DNA from 3 places in the Ensifer sp. B1-9 genome. Region 3 is predicted to be linked to each of the others. Evidence: riboswitches for the same ligand, from Rfam matches in the RefSeq annotation. Region 3 holds a riboswitch; each other region holds the start of a gene.
The links. Region 3 has a riboswitch for cobalamin ahead of nrdH (glutaredoxin-like protein NrdH). Riboswitches for the same ligand answer to the same signal wherever they lie in the genome.
Positions count from the first base shown of each region.

Region 1: another riboswitch for cobalamin. It lies ahead of ACQ5BM_RS00125 (CbtB domain-containing protein); the one in region 3 lies ahead of nrdH (glutaredoxin-like protein NrdH).
Region 2: another riboswitch for cobalamin. It lies ahead of bluB (5,6-dimethylbenzimidazole synthase); the one in region 3 lies ahead of nrdH (glutaredoxin-like protein NrdH).

Region 1 is NZ_JBCHVG010000001.1:20,468-25,972, forward strand. Features, by position in the region: gene ACQ5BM_RS00115 ((2Fe-2S)-binding protein) at 1-640, shown strand, start outside; gene ACQ5BM_RS00120 (CbtA family protein) at 691-1,488, opposite strand; gene ACQ5BM_RS00125 (CbtB domain-containing protein) at 1,685-1,861, opposite strand; cobalamin riboswitch at 1,904-2,167, opposite strand; gene ACQ5BM_RS00130 (TetR family transcriptional regulator) at 2,166-2,858, opposite strand; gene ACQ5BM_RS00135 (NAD(P)H-binding protein) at 2,957-3,787, shown strand; gene ACQ5BM_RS00140 (DUF1772 domain-containing protein) at 3,784-4,263, shown strand; gene ACQ5BM_RS00145 (crotonase/enoyl-CoA hydratase family protein) at 4,322-5,116, opposite strand; gene ACQ5BM_RS00150 (TetR/AcrR family transcriptional regulator) at 5,199-5,505, shown strand, end outside.
Region 2 is NZ_JBCHVG010000011.1:187,970-193,474, forward strand. Features, by position in the region: gene ACQ5BM_RS21490 (helix-turn-helix transcriptional regulator) at 87-821, shown strand; gene ACQ5BM_RS21495 (acyl-homoserine-lactone synthase) at 965-1,609, shown strand; gene ACQ5BM_RS21500 (DUF2865 domain-containing protein) at 1,764-2,843, shown strand; gene bluB (5,6-dimethylbenzimidazole synthase) at 2,800-3,543, opposite strand; cobalamin riboswitch at 3,590-3,801, opposite strand; gene ACQ5BM_RS21510 (SDR family oxidoreductase) at 3,906-4,718, opposite strand; gene ACQ5BM_RS21515 (phytanoyl-CoA dioxygenase family protein) at 4,807-5,505, opposite strand, start outside.
Region 3 is NZ_JBCHVG010000009.1:138,836-144,340, reverse strand. Features, by position in the region: gene nrdE (class 1b ribonucleoside-diphosphate reductase subunit alpha) at 1-1,706, opposite strand, end outside; gene nrdI (class Ib ribonucleoside-diphosphate reductase assembly flavoprotein NrdI) at 1,676-2,092, opposite strand; gene nrdH (glutaredoxin-like protein NrdH) at 2,105-2,326, opposite strand; cobalamin riboswitch at 2,617-2,841, opposite strand; gene ACQ5BM_RS18125 (hypothetical protein) at 3,120-3,431, opposite strand; gene ACQ5BM_RS18120 (LysR substrate-binding domain-containing protein) at 3,561-4,505, shown strand; gene ACQ5BM_RS18115 (aspartate/glutamate racemase family protein) at 4,463-5,200, opposite strand; gene ACQ5BM_RS18110 (ABC transporter permease) at 5,206-5,505, opposite strand, start outside.

The sequences.
Region 1 (5,505 bases), on a different contig from region 3:
CGGCATGACGGACCGGATCCGGGCGGCGCATCTCATCGCCTTTTATAGCCGGCAACTGAGTGTGGTTCTCGGCGCGTTCTATCTCGGGGCGGGGCGTCACGCAGAAATCGCCGGCATTCGCTTCGAGGACTGGGCTCGGCTGCACGAGGGGCGGGAGATTGCCGGCAAGCGCTATCGTTTCCATCTTGGTCGGCTGACCGCGGTGCCGCAGGCGAGCGAAGGCGGCAGCACTTTCGAGCGCGGCTTCACGGCCCATCTGGCGCCGGTCGTCGCAGTCTTGAAACGGCGGACGGGGCTTTCCTCCGGAGCGCAGTGGCGGCTGGCGGCAGATTCGCTTGCCGGTGCCTTTCTGGAGATCGGGCGCGCGATCGGCGACGAGGCGCGCTGCATGGCCGAGGCGCTGGCCATCGTCAAAAGGCCCGGGTCGCCGCTGTTCTCGGAAGAACTCTGCTACGAGGAGATCTCGGCAATCGATCCGGCAAGCAGCAAGCGGCTGTCGCGCCAGTACAGGATACGCTGCGGTTGCTGCCTCTATTTCCGAACGGAAGGCGGCAGCTTCTGCGACACCTGCGTGCTGCTCGAGCCGAACGATCGTCGCGAAAGGCTGGCAGCGCATCTCATGCAAAACGGCGGGGGCTGAACCCCGCCGCCTGCTTGTTCAGGTTCCCATGGAGCATGGGATCGGCCGGATCAGTTCGCCCTGGCGAAACGCTCGTTGATGAAGCCGGAAACGACGCCGAGCACGATCCAGAAGGCAAGCGTGGTGGCGAGGGCGGCGACGGCAAATTCGGCGCCGAGCACGGCCGGGACGTTGCTGGAAATGTCGAGCGGTTGCGGTGCGCCGTAGACATGCGGCGCGGCGATCAGCGCGAGGCCGACGACCTTTGCGACGATCTCCTCGCGCAGGACGACGAGATAGAGGCCGACGGCTGAGAGGGCGACGGTTGCCAGCCACCAGGTCTGGCGATCGCCGAGTTCGGCGGCCGGGAAGCCCGGCAATTCCGGCGGCAGGCCGATCGCCGGCAACATGTGCACCGCGAGCCAGCCGCAGGCGCCCCAGAGCGCACCGTTCCTCAGCGTGATCGGATAGCCGATCACCAGGCTGACGCCGGCCAGCAGCAGGCCGAAGCCGGAGCCGGTGACGAGGTTCGCCATCAGCGTGCCCGAGAAGCGGCTGAGGCCGAACATGATGCCGCCTTCCTCGTGTTCGCCCTCATGGGCATAGGCCGGCGTGATCGGCGACAGCGCATCGAGCACGGCGCCGAGCGGCGAGACCGCCTTCAGCGACGAATGCTGATCGTGCCCTTCTGCGGCCGGCTGCGCCGCCCCCGGCTGGCCGGCGGGCTGCTCGGTGGTCGCCGGAGCCTCGCCTTCGAATTGTTCCGCATGCAGGATCAGCGGCGTAACCCTGAGTTCCTGGGCGCCGGTCATGAAGACGCCGGCAATCAGTCCAGCCACGATCGCGGCCAGAAGCGTTCTGACAATCATGTCGAATTCCCTCGATAGCGACAAAAGCCACGCACTCTGGCGTGGTTTGCAAGCCTTTCGTTCTTTCTGCCGTGCGGATGAACCTGGTGTGCCGGACGAACCGGTATGCACAAACACCGACATCCGGCACAGGCCGGATGCGTTCAGGTCCGCAGACACGTCGATGCGGAACGTGAGCTACGTTCCGAGACATCGTTTAGTGGCAGGGGAAGCCGTAGGAATGGCGGGTGTCGTGTGCGGTGTCGTGCAGCACGGCCGAATTGGCAAGGCCGGCGCCGAAGACGAGGAATGCGCCGATGAGAAGTGCGATGACGCCAGCGGTCAGACGATCGCTGAGGGAGAGCGGGGTGCTCGAAATAGTAGACGTAGCCATGACAACCTCCGTGATGGCATCGGGAAATTCCCGGTGTGGGCCCTATGCCCGTATCGAGTGGCAGGTTTCCTGGCTCACGGCGCTGGGCGTAATGCCCGGGATCTGCCTCGCCTTCCCAGTCCGACCACCCTCTCGGGGTCTCTTCCAGTGGCTTCTCCCGGATCGCTCCGGAACGGCAAGATCGACGTCGCTCTACAGTCGCGGGGTCGGCCGTGATTTGAATGCCCAGCTTGGGTCCATCCGTCACGTTCCCGTTTACTCCCGACACACGTTCGCGTCTCGGGAACCAATCGATCCCTGATGATTATGAGTGTGTCATGGCGTTGTCAATTGAGCCTGCGCCGCCGGCCGCTTCATCAGCGACAAAATCGCGAAGGATCATCTGCTTGTAGGCCTCGACGATGCGGTTGCCCTCGGCGCGGTCGACCGAGATGGCGAGCCGCATCGTGCATTCGCCGAGATACATGATCAGGAACGCGGCCTCGTCGATCGCCGCGCGTGGGCGTTGCGGCTGGAGCCGGGCAAGGACATCGGCGAGCAGACGGCCGGTCATGCGGCTTTCTTCCAGTTCGATCTGCCTCAGCGTCTTGTCGGCCTGCATCGCCGACCAGATGTCGCGCATCACCGGTTCGGCGAGGAACATGTCGTAATAGGTATCGAAGAGCGCGCCGAAGGCGTCGCGCAGTTCTGCCATCGACGTCACCTTGGCGAATTCGCCCTCGATGCATTCGCGGGAATAGGCGTTGTAGCGCTCGGCGAGCGTGCGCACGATCGCAGCCTTGTCCGGGAAATACTGGTACAGCGATCCGATCGAAATCCCTGCCTTTTCCGCCACTTCGCTCATGCGCATGGCATCGCTGCCCTTCTCGGCGATGAGCACGGAGGCGCAGGTGAGGATGTGCTCGACGCGCTCCCGGCTGCGCTTCTGGCTGGGCGTGCGGCGCAGCGCAGTGTCGTCGTCGCCTGCAATCGGCAGGGTGCCTGTCGGCTCAATCATGAATAATCCTCACATTTTGTCTTGACTCCCAAAATACGAGGATTTATCACATTTGCAAATGTGAGAGTTGCTCATGTTTTTAATCGGGAGGAAAGATCATGTCTGGCAAGGTTACGTTGGTGCTGGGTGGTACGGGCAAGACGGGGCGCCGCATTGCGGAGCGGCTGCGCGCCAAGGGTGTCACGGTGCGCATCGGCGCGCGCTCGGCCACGCCGTCCTTCGACTGGAACGACGAGACGACCTGGGCGCCGGCGCTCGAGAATGTCGAGCGCATCTATGTCAGCTATCAGCCGGATCTCGCCGTGCCCGGCGCGGTCGAGGCGATCCGCCGCTTTTCCGCGCTTGCGGTCCGTTCCGGCATCAAGCGCCTCGTGCTGCTTTCGGGGCGCGGCGAGGACGCGGCGCAGGCGGCCGAACGCGAATTGCAGGCATCGGGCGCCGACTGGACGATCATTCGGGGGAGCTGGTTCTTCGAGAATTTCAGCGAAGCCTTCCTGATGGATGCGGTTCGCAGCGGCATGGTCTACCTGCCGCCGGACGCGGTCACCGAACCGTTTGTCAGCGCCGATGACATCGCCGATGTCGCCGTGCTTGCGCTCCTCGACGACGCGCATGTCGGCAAGATCTATGAACTGACAGGGCCGCGGCTGCTGACCTTCGCCGAGGCCGTCGCGGAGATCGCCGCGGCATCGGGGCGGCCCATCGGCTACCGGTCCGTGCCGCTTGCGGATTTCGTGGCGCAGATGCGAGCCGAGGGGCTGCCGGATGACTATGTCGAACTCATCCGCTATCTCTTCTCGTCCGTGCTCGACGGGCGCAATTCCAGCCTGACGTCCGATATCGAGCACGTGCTTCTGCGCCGGCCGCGCGACTTCGCCGTCTATGCCCGGGAAACCGCAGCAACCGGTGTCTGGAGTATCGCCGCATGATCCCGCTGATTCCCGCTTTGGCCTTCGTCGCCGCCATCGGTTCCGGCCTGATGGCCGGCCTGTTCTTCATCTTCTCGGTCTGCATCATGCAGGCCCTGTCGCGGCTGCCGCCGGAGCAGGGGATCGCCGCGATGAACGCGATCAATGTCGTCATCCAGAACCCGATCTTCCTCAGCGCCTTCATGGGCACGGCGCTGATCGGCCTGGCGCTGGTGGTCATGGCCTTCCTCTCGGGCGGTGAAGGCCGCTGGCTGCTCGCGGCCGGTGGCATCGCCTATGTCGTCGGCGTGCTCCTGGTAACGATCATCTTCAACGTGCCGATGAACGATGCGCTCGCCGCTGCGGCACCCGGCCAGGCGGCGGCCGATCTCTGGCAGCAGCGCTATCTTACCGATTGGGTCTGGTGGAACCATGTGCGCACCGTCGCCTCGATCGGCTCGCTGGCGCTCTTCATCCTCGGCTTCGCCCGCGCCTGATGGATAGCGGCGGCAAGGCCGTTGCGCCCTGCCGCCGTTTGCCGTGCTGCCGAGACGCTCAGCCTGTCGGGCCGTCCTCGTGGATGCGTCGTCCCTTCCAGGCGGCAAGCGCATCCGAGAGATCGTCGGTCGGCACCATCTGGGCGAATTGTTCGCTCTCGACCAGCAGCCCCTCCGCTATCGACATGTTGAGGCCGCGGGTGACGGCGGTGATGATCGAGCGGACGGCAAGTGGCGAATAACCCATGATGCGCCTGGCCAGGTCACGGGCCGCAGGGATCAGCGCCTCATGGGCGACGACCCGGTTGATGAGCCCCATCTCCAGTGCGTGCTCGGGCGAGAAATCCTTTCCCGTCAACAGGAGTTCGAGCGCGCGCTTGCGGCCGGCAAGGCGCGGCAGGCGCTGGGTGCCGCCGAAGGTCGGCGGCATGCCGAGCTTGATCTCGGGCTTGGCAAAGCGCGCCCTGTCGCTGGCGATGGCCAGATGCACGGCCTCGGTGATCTCGCAGCCGCCGCCATAGGCGATGCCGTTGACGGCGGCGATGACCGGCTTTGGAAAGGCTTCGAGCCGGGCCGTCAGCCGTTGGCCGCGGCGGACGAAATCGCGCACGGCGGGGTTCACGCCCTTGGCCACGCTTTCGGAAAATTCATGGATATCGCCGCCGGCGGAAAAGGCGCGGTCGCCGGCGCCGGTGATGATCACGGCGCCGACATTGTCGTTCACCTCGATCGAGTCGAGAAGGACCATGAGGTGGTCGATCAGCTCGTAATTCAGCGCGTTGAGTTTCTCCGGGCGGTTGAGGGTCAGGTGGGCGATCCCCTCGGAAATCTGCATCAGCACGGTATTGGACATGGTTGTTCTCCGGCAGTGGTTGACGCGGGGAGGCTAGGTGAGAGAAGATGTCATGTATATTCACTAGTCGGTATACATCGTGATGGCGAAAGCAGAGAAATCGACCCGGGATGTGATCGTCGCCGCTGCGGCAAAGCTCTTTTATGCCGAGGGCATCCGTGCCGTCAGCGTCGACGCGGTGGCCGAAGAGGCGGGGGTAACGAAGCGCACGCTCTACTACCACTTCGACAGCAAGGACGATCTGATCGCGGCCTATCTCGAAGGCCGAGACCAGCCCAACCTTAAACTCTTCCAGAAATGGTTCGCCGAGGCCGAAGGCGAACTGGCGGCGAAGGTTGACGCGATCTTCGTCAACCTGGCGCGGGCGGCGCGTCATCCGAAGTGGAAAG
Region 2 (5,505 bases), on a different contig from region 3:
TTGCACACTAAACAGCTAAGTTTGCGCTGGACAAAAGGTGAACCCCTAACCATGCTGCAACCTCGGACGAGATTCGGTGTTGTGGCATGACTGAGCAACAGGCTGTCCTCGACATGCTGGAAATCCTGGAATGCGGGGGCTGTGTCGAGCCCGCTCATTTCTTTACGCTGATGCGCCGGACCTTCCGCATCGCTCATCTCCTGTACCTTGAAGCCGAGCCCTACGCCGACGAGCTCAAGATCTGCCGCCTGCATCACACCTTCGGTGCCTATGCGGCCGAAATCTACCGGTCGCGCAGCCTTCATCGAATCGATCCCATCCTGAAACTCGCACTTGGCGGCGTCCGCCCGGTGGAGTGGACGATGGCGCGGCATCGTTTTCCGGATTGCGAGCCTCTGTTCCAGGCGGCGCAGGAGATCGGCCTTTCGACCGAAGGCGTCGCCTTGCCGCTGCCTTCGCCAGCCGGCCGCATGGCGCTGCTTGCCCTCAACGTCAACATGCCGGCCGACGAATGGACGGCCTATCGGCGCCAGCATCTGCGCGATTTCCAGCTCGCCGCCAACCTCTTCCATGCCGCAATGCTCGAGCACGCCGCAATGCCCGGAGCGCTTTCGGCGCGCGAGCGCCTCACCGGCCGCGAAACCGAGGTTCTGACTTGGGCCGCCGCCGGCAAGAGCTATTGGGAAATCGCCACGATTCTCGGCATTTCCGAACGTACCGTGCGCTTCTTCATGACCAATGCGAGGCGCAAGCTGAATGTCGTCTCCAATACGCAGGCCGTTGCCCAGGCCGTGCGCCATGCGCTGATCCCCACCGTTTGACGCCGGCCGCGCCAAGGCCCCTCCCAAAACCCCTCGAAATCTAGTGGGAAATATCACCGATTTAAACTGTCACTACCGACAGTTACGCGGCCGTCGCCAGCCTGACAGCATCCGCCCATCCCAAAACAAGGATGGAGAAAAAGATGATCAGGATCCTGAACGGAAAGACCCGCGCACAGCACCCGCAGGCCGTCGACGAGATGTTCCGGCTGCGCAAGCGCGTCTTTCACGATTTCCTGAAATGGGATGTTCAGACCGACGGTGAGTGGGAAATCGACAACTACGACAAGGCGAACCCGCTCTACGTGCTGTCCTACGCCCCCGATACCGGTCGCCTGCGCGGCGCACTGAGACTGCTTCCGACGCTCGGCCCCAACATGCTGGACGATACTTTCCCGATCCTGCTCGGCGACAACCCGGAAATCCGCAGCGCTTCGGTCTGGGAATCGAGCCGCTTCTGCATCGAGCCCGACATTTCGCAGGATCGCGCATCGAATCAGGTCACGGTCGCGGCCGCCGAGTTGATGTGCGGCGTCGGCGAGCTCGGTCTCGCATCCGGTATCAGCCATATCGTCACGGTCACCGACGTGTTCCTGGAACGCATGTTCCGCCGCATGGGATGCCCGGGCGAGCGCATCGCCGAACCGCATCGCATCGGCTCGGTTTTCGCCGTTGCCGTCGCCTGGGAAGTGACCGAGAACCTGCTTCAGCGCATGAAGGCCGTTGCTGCCATCGAAGGCACCGTTCTGGAACGCCCGATGTCGCTGGAAACCGCCCGCGCCGCCTGACCGCTTCGGTCGGCCGGACCCGTTAACGCAAACCGCCGCTTGTCGTTGCACGATCATCGACAAGCTCTATGATGGAGGTGAAACAGGAATTGCCGCCAGCAGCCGCCCATACCAGAAGGTTGGCATCGTGTGGCAGTAGGAAGAGACTTCGCCCGTGTTCCCGCGCTTGAAACACGTCGCTGCGGCGCTTGTGCCGTTGGCTCTGGTCGGTGCCGATCCTTCGCTGGCATCGACCGTGTGCGACCGGCTGAACACCCGGCTTGCGCAAATGTCCGACATCGTCGCCAGCAATGCCGACGCCCGCGACTATGCCAGCGCCATCTCACGCCAGAACATCGAGTTGCGCCGGGCGAAGAACGATCGCCGGCGCGCGGGCTGCGGTGGCGGCAGCGTCGCCACCTTCGACGGCGGAGACCCCGACACCTGCAGCGAGCTCGACAGCCTCATCGCCGAGATGGAAGACAACCTGCGCATGCTGAAATCGGAGCGTGAGCAGATCGTCGCCGGCGGCAGCGAAGACACCCGTCGCCGTATCGTCGCCGCGCTCGAGATCAACGGCTGCTACAGCGACCGCGACTATTTTGCGAGCGTCGAACCCGAAGAGCCGGAGACGCACCGCAACATCATCGCCGATCTGCCGCCTGACGACGCCTACGGGCCGATGCTTGGGCATGGCGAAGACGGCTATGCGCCGCAGGACGGCTACTATCGCGGGACGTTGCGGACCATGTGCGTGCGCACCTGCGACGGCGCCTTCTTCCCGATCTCTTCGGATGCGACGCCCGCCGACTTCCCGCGTGACGAACAGGCCTGCCGGGCGCGCTGCCCTGGCGCCGAGACGGAGCTCTACTTCCACGACCTCAACACGGAGGAGAGCGAACAGATGGTCTCGGCCGTGACCGGCCGGCCCTATACCGAAATGCCCAATGCCTTCGCCTATCGCACCCGCGGCATCAGCAAACCCGGCATGTGCGGCTGCCAGATACCGCAGACGGCCGCGACCTCGCCGAAAGCGACCGGTACGATGACCGGCGATGACCAGTCGTCAATCGTGGTGATCGAAACCAAGAAACCGGCAGATGCAACGACCGCTAAGGCGCCGCCCGAGGAGCGCCCCTACGACCCATCCAAGAACAAGGTGCGCGTCGTCGGCCCGACCTTCCTGCCCAACGAAGAAACCTCGATCGACCTCAAGCACCCAAAGGGACCGGCCTATCAACCGGTCCAGAATTGATGTCGGAACGATCCGTCGCTGCAGTTCCCCAGCCTTCCTCGAAGACCAGTTCTTCCAGCGGCAAGCGCTGGCGCCACCCTTTCACCGCCAGCTCGGGCTGCTGATAGAGGCGATCGACATAGCCGAGGCAGAGCCAGGCAACGATCTCGATATGATCGGGGATGCCGAGGATCGCCTTGACTTCCGTCTCGTGGAAGATGCTGACCCAGCCGACGCCGACCCCTTCGGCGCGCGCCGCCAGCCACAGGTTCTGCACGGCGCAAACCGTCGAATAGACATCCATCTGCGGATTGTGCGTGCGGCCGAGAACGACGGCGCCGCCGCGTGTGCGATCACAGGTGACGCAGATGCTGAGCGGCGCCTTGCGAATGCCTTCGAGCTTCAGTGATCGATACTTGGCCTGTTGTTCCTCCGCAAACATCCGCGCCGCCTCGTCATTGGCACGGCGAAAGGCCTGCCAGACGCGTTCGCGCGTTTCCGGCGCCCGCACCAGCACGAAGTTCCAGGGCTGCATGAAACCCACGGACGGCGCGCTGTGCGCCGCCGTCAGCAGCCGCTTCACCAGTTCGTCGGGCAAAGGCTTGTCCAGGAATTCATCGCGCACGTCGCGGCGTGTTTCGATGGCGCGGTAGACGGCCTCCCGCTCTTCCAGCGAAAAGGCACCGGCAGCCGCAAGGCCGCCCTTCGGTTCAGTCAGCATCGTTCGATCCCCAACAATGCGAAAACCTCCCGCCGTCCACGCGGGGTTCGGTCTATCTCGCCAGGCCGGTCTTCTGACTTCGGTTCAACCGGTCGCCCCACCTTCCCAGATCGCTTGAAGATCCAGTGGCAAAACCTTGAATCAATTCAAGGCACTTCGAGAGGCAACCGTCCCCGTCACAGCGTTGGGCACGTTCCAGAATGACACCGGATTCCCGATTCTCCCGCTCGCGCGGGCACCTGACGGCGCCATAAGGGCACAGCCGCCAGGGAAAGACAAGCACCCGTCAGGGCGGGTGAGGAAAAGTGCCGGCGGTTTTCCGCCCGCATCCCGCTCTACTTATAAGGATCGATCACCGTGATCTAAAGCGGCGCCACCGGATGCGGCGAACCGTCATAGCCGCCCCAGACCGACTGGTCGAAGCAGATCACCGATCCGGTCATCAGCCCGGATTCGGCCGAAGACAGATAGGCGCAGGCGCGCGCGACCTCCGCCGGATCGACGAGCCTGCCGAACGGTTGGCTGGCGGCCGCCTTTTCGAGCCAGTCTGCGGCGGCGCCGTGAAACTCGCGCTGGATGCGATCTTCGCCTTCGGATGCCATCCAGCCGATATTCAGGCCGTTGACGCGGATGCGGTTGCGTAACAGCGCGTAGGCCGTGTTCTTGGTCAGCGTTTCGAGGGCCCCTTTCGATGCGCAATAGGCCGCGATGACGGGCTGCCCGGCCATCGCCGACATGGAACCGATATTGACGATCGTGCCTTCGGTCCGCTCGCGCCGCATCACCTTCACCGTCTCCTGCATCAGGAAGAACGGCGCCCGTACATTGATGGCGAACATCCGGTCGAAGAGCTCCGGTGTCGTGTCGAGGATCGTGCCGCGATCGGTAATGGCCGCAGCATTGACCAGCGCATCGACCCGGCCGAACTCCGCATCGCAGGCGGCAACGACCTTCCGCGCGAGCTCCACCTTTTCAAGATCGGCCTCGACATAGACCACCTTCGCGCCGCTGGCCTTGCCGATTTCCTCCGCCTTCGCGCGCCCCTTGGCGGCATTGCGCCCGCAAATGACGATGCCGGCTGCACCGCGTTCGGCGAAAAGGCCGGCAATCGCTGCGCCCAGTCCTTGCGTGCCACCGGTGACGATGGCGATCTTGCCTTGCATTTGTCCGTTCATCGAATTCTCCCTCGGGAATGATCGCGTGAAACAGGTACGGCTCCCGAGCGCAACGCATCGGGAGCCCGTCAAATGTGAGATTGAACCGTCAGCTCAGCTTGCGCCGTGCCTGTGCATCGAGTGCCGCTTGAAAGTCCTGCTCGCTCGTTCCCGCAGCCAGTGCCTCGCGCATCAACTGCGCCTGCGTCTTCGGTGCCAGGCCGCCGAGCGGCGGATCCCGATCGAGATTGGTCGGAAACGAATAGCCCTCGGCGCAGGATGCGATGACGTTGGCGGCTTCCGCCTCGGTCAGCTTGCCCTTCGCCAGCAATGTCTTCAAGGCCGGGTAGAGCGTCGCGCTCATCGTCAGCCGGTCGACCGTCTCCATCGCCCGACCGAAAGCCGAGGACACCTGCAGGAGATTGGCGACGCGGCGGATATCGGCGGAGCGATTGTTGCCGGCGGCATGGAAGAGCGCAGGGTTGAAGAAGACGACATCGCCCTTTTCGAGCGGAAGCTGCACGTGGTGCTCGTCGAAATAGGCGCGGAACTCCGGCCGGTTGAGCGCCAGATAGCCCGGCACGTAGGTCTGGCTATAGGGCAGGAACAGCGTCGGCCCGCTTTCGAGCGGCATGTCGCAATGGGCGACCGCGCCTTGCAGCGTCAGCACCGGCGAAAGCTTGTGCACATGAACCGGATATCGCTCGATCACCGCGGAGGTCTGGAAGCCGAGATGGTAGTCCCGGTGTGCCGATTGCGCCGCGCCGCCCGGATTGACGCGGTTCACCTGCGCCGTCATCTGATAGTT
Region 3 (5,505 bases):
CAATCTTCCCGCGTCGGGATCGGGATGCCGGCTCCGTCGAAGAGGCCTTTCACCTTTTCTGTCGCCGGCAGCCATTCAGCCTCGGTGTATTTGTCGAAATATTCGCCCGACGCATATTTCGAGTTCTCGAACCCTTTGAAGCTCTGGCCTTTCTCGACCGCCAACCGGTTCGAGGCTTTGATGGCGTGATAGGTCACCGTGTAGAAATAGATATTGGTGAAATCGATGCCTTCCTCGGAGCCGTAGAAGATGTGCTCGCGGGCGAGATAGCCGTGCAGGTTCATCTGGCCGAGGCCGATCGCGTGGCTGTCGTCGTTGCCCTTCTCAATCGAGGGCACCGAGGAGATGTGGCTCATTTCGGAGACGGCGGTCAAGGCGCGGATCGAGGTTTCGATCGTGTGGCCGAAGTTTGGTGAGTCCATCGCCGCGGCAATGTTCAGTGAGCCGAGGTTGCAGGAAATGTCCTTGCCCATGCGGGCGTAGGAGAGGTCCTCGTTGAATTCGCTGGCCTCGCTCACCTGCAGGATTTCCGAGCAGAGATTACTCATGGTGATGCGGCCGGCGATCGGGTTTGCCCGGTTCACCGTGTCCTCGAACATGATGTAGGGATAACCACTTTCGAACTGGATCTCGGCGATGACCTGGAAGAACTCGCGCGCCTTGACCTTCTTCTTGCGGATGCGCGCATCCTCGACCATCTCGCGATACTTCTCCGTTACCGAAATCTCGGTCAGCGGCATGCCGTAGACGCGCTCAACATCATAGGGCGAGAACAGATACATGTCCTCGTTGTTGCGAGCGAGCTCAAAGGTGATGTCCGGGATCACGACGCCGAGGGATAGCGTCTTGATGCGGATCTTCTCGTCGGCATTCTCGCGTTTGGTATCGAGGAAACGCATGATGTCGGGGTGGTGGGCATGCAGATAGACGGCGCCTGCGCCTTGGCGGGCGCCAAGCTGATTGGCGTAGGAGAAGGAGTCTTCGAGCAGCTTCATGATCGGGATGATGCCGGACGACTGGTTCTCGATCTGCTTGATCGGTGCGCCCATCTCTCTGATATTGGTGAGCGACAGCGCCACGCCGCCGCCGCGCTTGGAAAGCTGCAGCGCCGAATTGATCGCGCGCCCGATACTCTCCATGTTGTCCTCGATCCGCAGCAGGAAGCAGGAGACGAGCTCGCCGCGGCTCTTCTTGCCGGCATTGAGGAAAGTCGGTGTCGCTGGCTGGAAACGGCCGGAAATGATCTCGTCGACGAGATCGCGGGCAAGCTGCTCGTTGCCGCGCGCCAGCGTCATCGCCACCATGCAGACGCGATCCTCGTAGCGCTCCAGGTAGCGCTTTCCGTCGAAGGTTTTCAGCGTATAGGAGGTGTAATATTTGAACGCGCCGAGGAAGGTCGGAAAACGGAACTTCTTGGCGTAGGCGTGGTCATAGAGGTCGCGCACGAAGTTGAAGGAGTACTGGTCCAGCACCTCCTGTTCGTAATAGCCCTCGGTCACCAGATAATCGAGCTTTTCCCTGAGGTTATGGAAGAAGACCGTGTTCTGGTTGACGTGCTGGAGGAAGTACTGTTTCGCCGCCAGCCGGTCCTTGTCGAGCTGGATCCGGCCCTCTTGGTCATAGAGGTTAAGCATCGCGTTCAGTGCGTGATAGTCCAGCGCCGCTTCCGTCGCCTTCAGGGGGTGTTCGCGTGTTGTGACGTCCAAAATCGTTCCATCCCGTTTTTGACATTAGCGACGTCTTCGTCCGTTCCGATTAGCTCGAAACGATAAAGATAAGGCACGCAGCACTTGGCCGAGATGACGTCGCCGGCGACCCCGTAGGTCGCGCCGAAATTGCTGTTGCCCGCGGCAATTACGCCGCGGATGTGAGAGCGGTTGCCCGCGTCGTTCAAGAAGCGGATTACCTGTTTCGGCACGGCACCCCGGCCGTCGTCGCCGCAATAGGTGGGCACGACCAGCACATAGGGTTCGGTGACGGTAAGTGTATCCTTACCTTCCGCGAGTGGTATGCGCTTCGCGCGAAGGCCGAGTTTTTCGACGAAGCGACGGGTGTTTTCCGAGCGGCTGGAAAAATAGACGATAAGCCCCACCGCCTGTCTCCTCTAAGCAAGCGTGCTGATCTTGTCGGGGCGGAAACCCGCCCAGTGTTCGGGGCCGGCGACGACGACGGGGAGCTGCATGTAGCCGAGGCCCTTGACCGTCTCGAGCGCGTCCTGGTCAACGGAGATATCGATGACCTCGTAGCTGACGCCCTGGCGATCGAGCGCCCGATAGGTCGCGGTGCATTGGACACAGGCGGGCTTGCTGTAGACGGTGACGTTCATTTCTTCCTCGTTTGGTCGGCTGGATAGGGGCAAGAGAAGGCGCGTGGACACGCGACCGCGATCCGGCGAAATGCAGGGCTGTCATGGCTGTGGCTTGCTCGGATATGGAGCCCGGGCACGCCTCTTCTTCAGCTGCGCGGGAAACCGCGCCTCTTGACTGGCGAGTGATAGGATTTCGATGACGCAGACATGACTTCACCCCGAAGCTTTCGACAGGCTGCCGGGGAGACGTCGAGACGATCAGGCAGGCTCATCCTGCCGTACTCAACCCCTCCGGACACCCCGCCCGTGGACGTTTGTTGCTCGAGGCAGGTCTCCTGGCTCACGGGTCGACGCTTCCATCCCGACCTTCCCGAGGCCTCATGCCTCAGTGGTCCAATTCCGGACAGTTGCTCGCCGTCTACAGTTGCGGGGGCAGCTACGGCATAGCCGGGCGGAAAGCCGCCGGCGCACCGTATTCCCGTCTTAGCTCCCAATCCTTGCGAATCGGAAGAACCTCGAACACTAGATATAGTATCTGATCGCAAATTTGCGTCAATAGGTGCGCGATGTCAAAGACCCGGTGCGGAGGGTCGTTTCTTTCTCGGTATGGATAACGGGAAGTAAACGGCAGACTGCAGCGGAACCTACTGGGGGAGGCTTGTTGGCTTCAATCTGGCGCGCTCCGCCAATGTGCGTCGTGGCGCCGCCGCGGCGATTGCGAGGTTTCTGGCCGAAGGTCTCTGCGGTGTGGTCCGCTCGATCGCGGGATGCTGCACCAGAAGATCCGGACAGGTTCTGTCTCGGCAATCCATCAGTCGCAAAGCGAGATGCTGACGTCCCTGTTTTCGCCGGGCTGCGCGCGCGGCGAGATCGTCACGGCTGGCAGCGTGTTGGTGCGGTCCCTCTTTGGTGAGGGTTTCGGCGCGAATGACGTGTCTTCCTTCGACCAGTGCCATGGATCGGCAACGTCGCCGACGCGCGCGCGGATGGTCTCGTGATCCCGCGTCAGGCCGATATCCCGGAGCTGGAATTCGCTGAACGTATCGATGGCGATGGTCGAGTTGAGGGCGCTCCCGGCCTGCTTCAGGACATGAAGGATCGTTGATCGCACTGCGCTAAGCATTGCTATCCTCTTTGTTTTCGCTGTTGTGTTCGCCAAAAAAGTGAGGAATTTTGCTGCTTCGCGCAAAGCGATTTCTCGCATGCTGGCATAAAGAATGCTTATCTCAGCGCCATGAGCAAGATACCTCCCATGAGTGCGGTGCGCGCCTTCGAAGCCGCCGCCAGGCACCTGAGTTTCACCCGCGCGGCCAAGGAACTCGGGATGACTCAGGCTGCCGTCAGCTACCAGATCCGGCTGCTGGAGGAGCGCATCGGCACGCCGCTCTTCGTGCGGCTTGCGCGCGAGGTGCGGTTGACGGCCGCCGGGCGGCAGTTGGCGCCGAAGGTGACGGAGGCGATCGATCTGCTGGGCGCGGCCTTCTCCGAGATTGCCGACAAGACCGAACATCACCTGCACATTTCCGTGCTTCCAACCGTCGTTTCGAGCTGGCTCGGCCCCAGGCTCGCCTCGTTCCAGACCGCCCAGCCGAACATCAGCATAAGGGTGCACATGTCGACCGATCTGGTCGACTTCAAGCGCGACGCCATCGATCTTTCAGTGCGCAGTGGCAACGGCGACTGGCCGGGCAACGACGTGTTCCCGCTGTTCCCGATCGATTACATGCCGGTCTGCACCCCGTCATTCCTGGAAAAGCACCAGCTGAAGCATCCGTCGGATGTTCTGCGGGTGCGCCGATTCGGCAACGCCAGCTGGTGGCGGCGGTGGATGATCGAGACCGGCGTAGAGCCGCCGGAAAGCAACGGCACGGAGCTGATCTTCGACGTCCAGGCGATGGATGTCGCGACCACCCTGGCGGAACATGGCATCGCCATTGCCGTATCGACCTTCCTGATGGAAGAACTGAAGAGCGGCAGGCTCATTCGGCCGTTCGAACATGTGGTCAGGGACGGTCGCGCCTATTGGCTGGTCTATCCGCAAGGCAGCCGGCGGCAGAAGAAGATCCAGGCCTTTCGCGACTGGATCATTGCCGAGGCGGACGCGTCGAACGCGCTGCTCGCGATTGCGATGGATGATGCGAGGTCGGTATCTCCTCAGGCCGTGGTCGGCGCAAGTGCGCTCATGAAGCCTGAATAGGTCTTGCTGAGCGGTGATGCATACGAACCGCGCTTGCTGGTCATAAGTCCTTGCGACACCAACGCCTCCGCCTGCTTGACGGCGGCGGAGACTCCATCGATTACCGGAACGCCGTAATCGGCTTGCAGGTCCCGGGCAAGGTCTGCCATGCCGGCGCAGCCGAGCACGATCGCCTCGGCGCCGTCCTGAGTAAGTGCCAGTTCGATCTCGCGTCGCAGCTTGGCAAGGGCGTTAGACGCCTTGTCTTCCAGTTCGAGCACCGGAATATCGGCGGCGCGCACCTTGGCCCTGCTGCCCATGCCGTAGTGCCGGACGAGATTCTCGATCAGGACGCGGGAACGTTCGAGCGTCGTGACCACGGTGAAGCGTTGCGCCAACATGGCAGCGGTCGCCACGGCGGACTCGCAGAGCCCGACCACTGGAATGCGGGCAAGCGCGCGGGCGGCTTCAAGGCCTGTGTCGTCGAAGCAGGCAATGACCGCAGCATCGGCGCCGGCCCTTTCCCCGTCGCGAATTTCTGTAAGCAGGCCCGGAAGTGCGACCGCGCCGTCATAATGCCCCTCGATCGAGGCCGGTCCGGACTTCGATGTGCGGGCGAGAATTTCCGTGGCGGGGCCGGCGACGGCCCGCGCCGCCGCGGCGGCCTTGGCCGTCATCGACGAGGTGGTATTGGGATTGACGATCAGGATGCGCATCTGGCCTAGCTCAGCTCTGCCTGGCGGCGCCGCAAGACCACAATGACCGCAAGCGCAACGAGGATGATGGTGAAGGAGAAAAGCGTGGTGACCGTGCCGAGTGCATAGAGCACCGGCGTCGTCACATTTGTGGTCATGCCATAGATCTCGAGCGGCAGGGTGTTGTAGCTGCCGGAGGTCATCAGCGTGCGAGCGAACTCGTCATAGGAAAGTGTAAAGCCGAAGAGACCGACACCGATGAGGCTCGGGGCGATCATCGGCAGGAGCACGTGGCGAAAGGTCTGCCACGAGGTCGCTCCAAGATC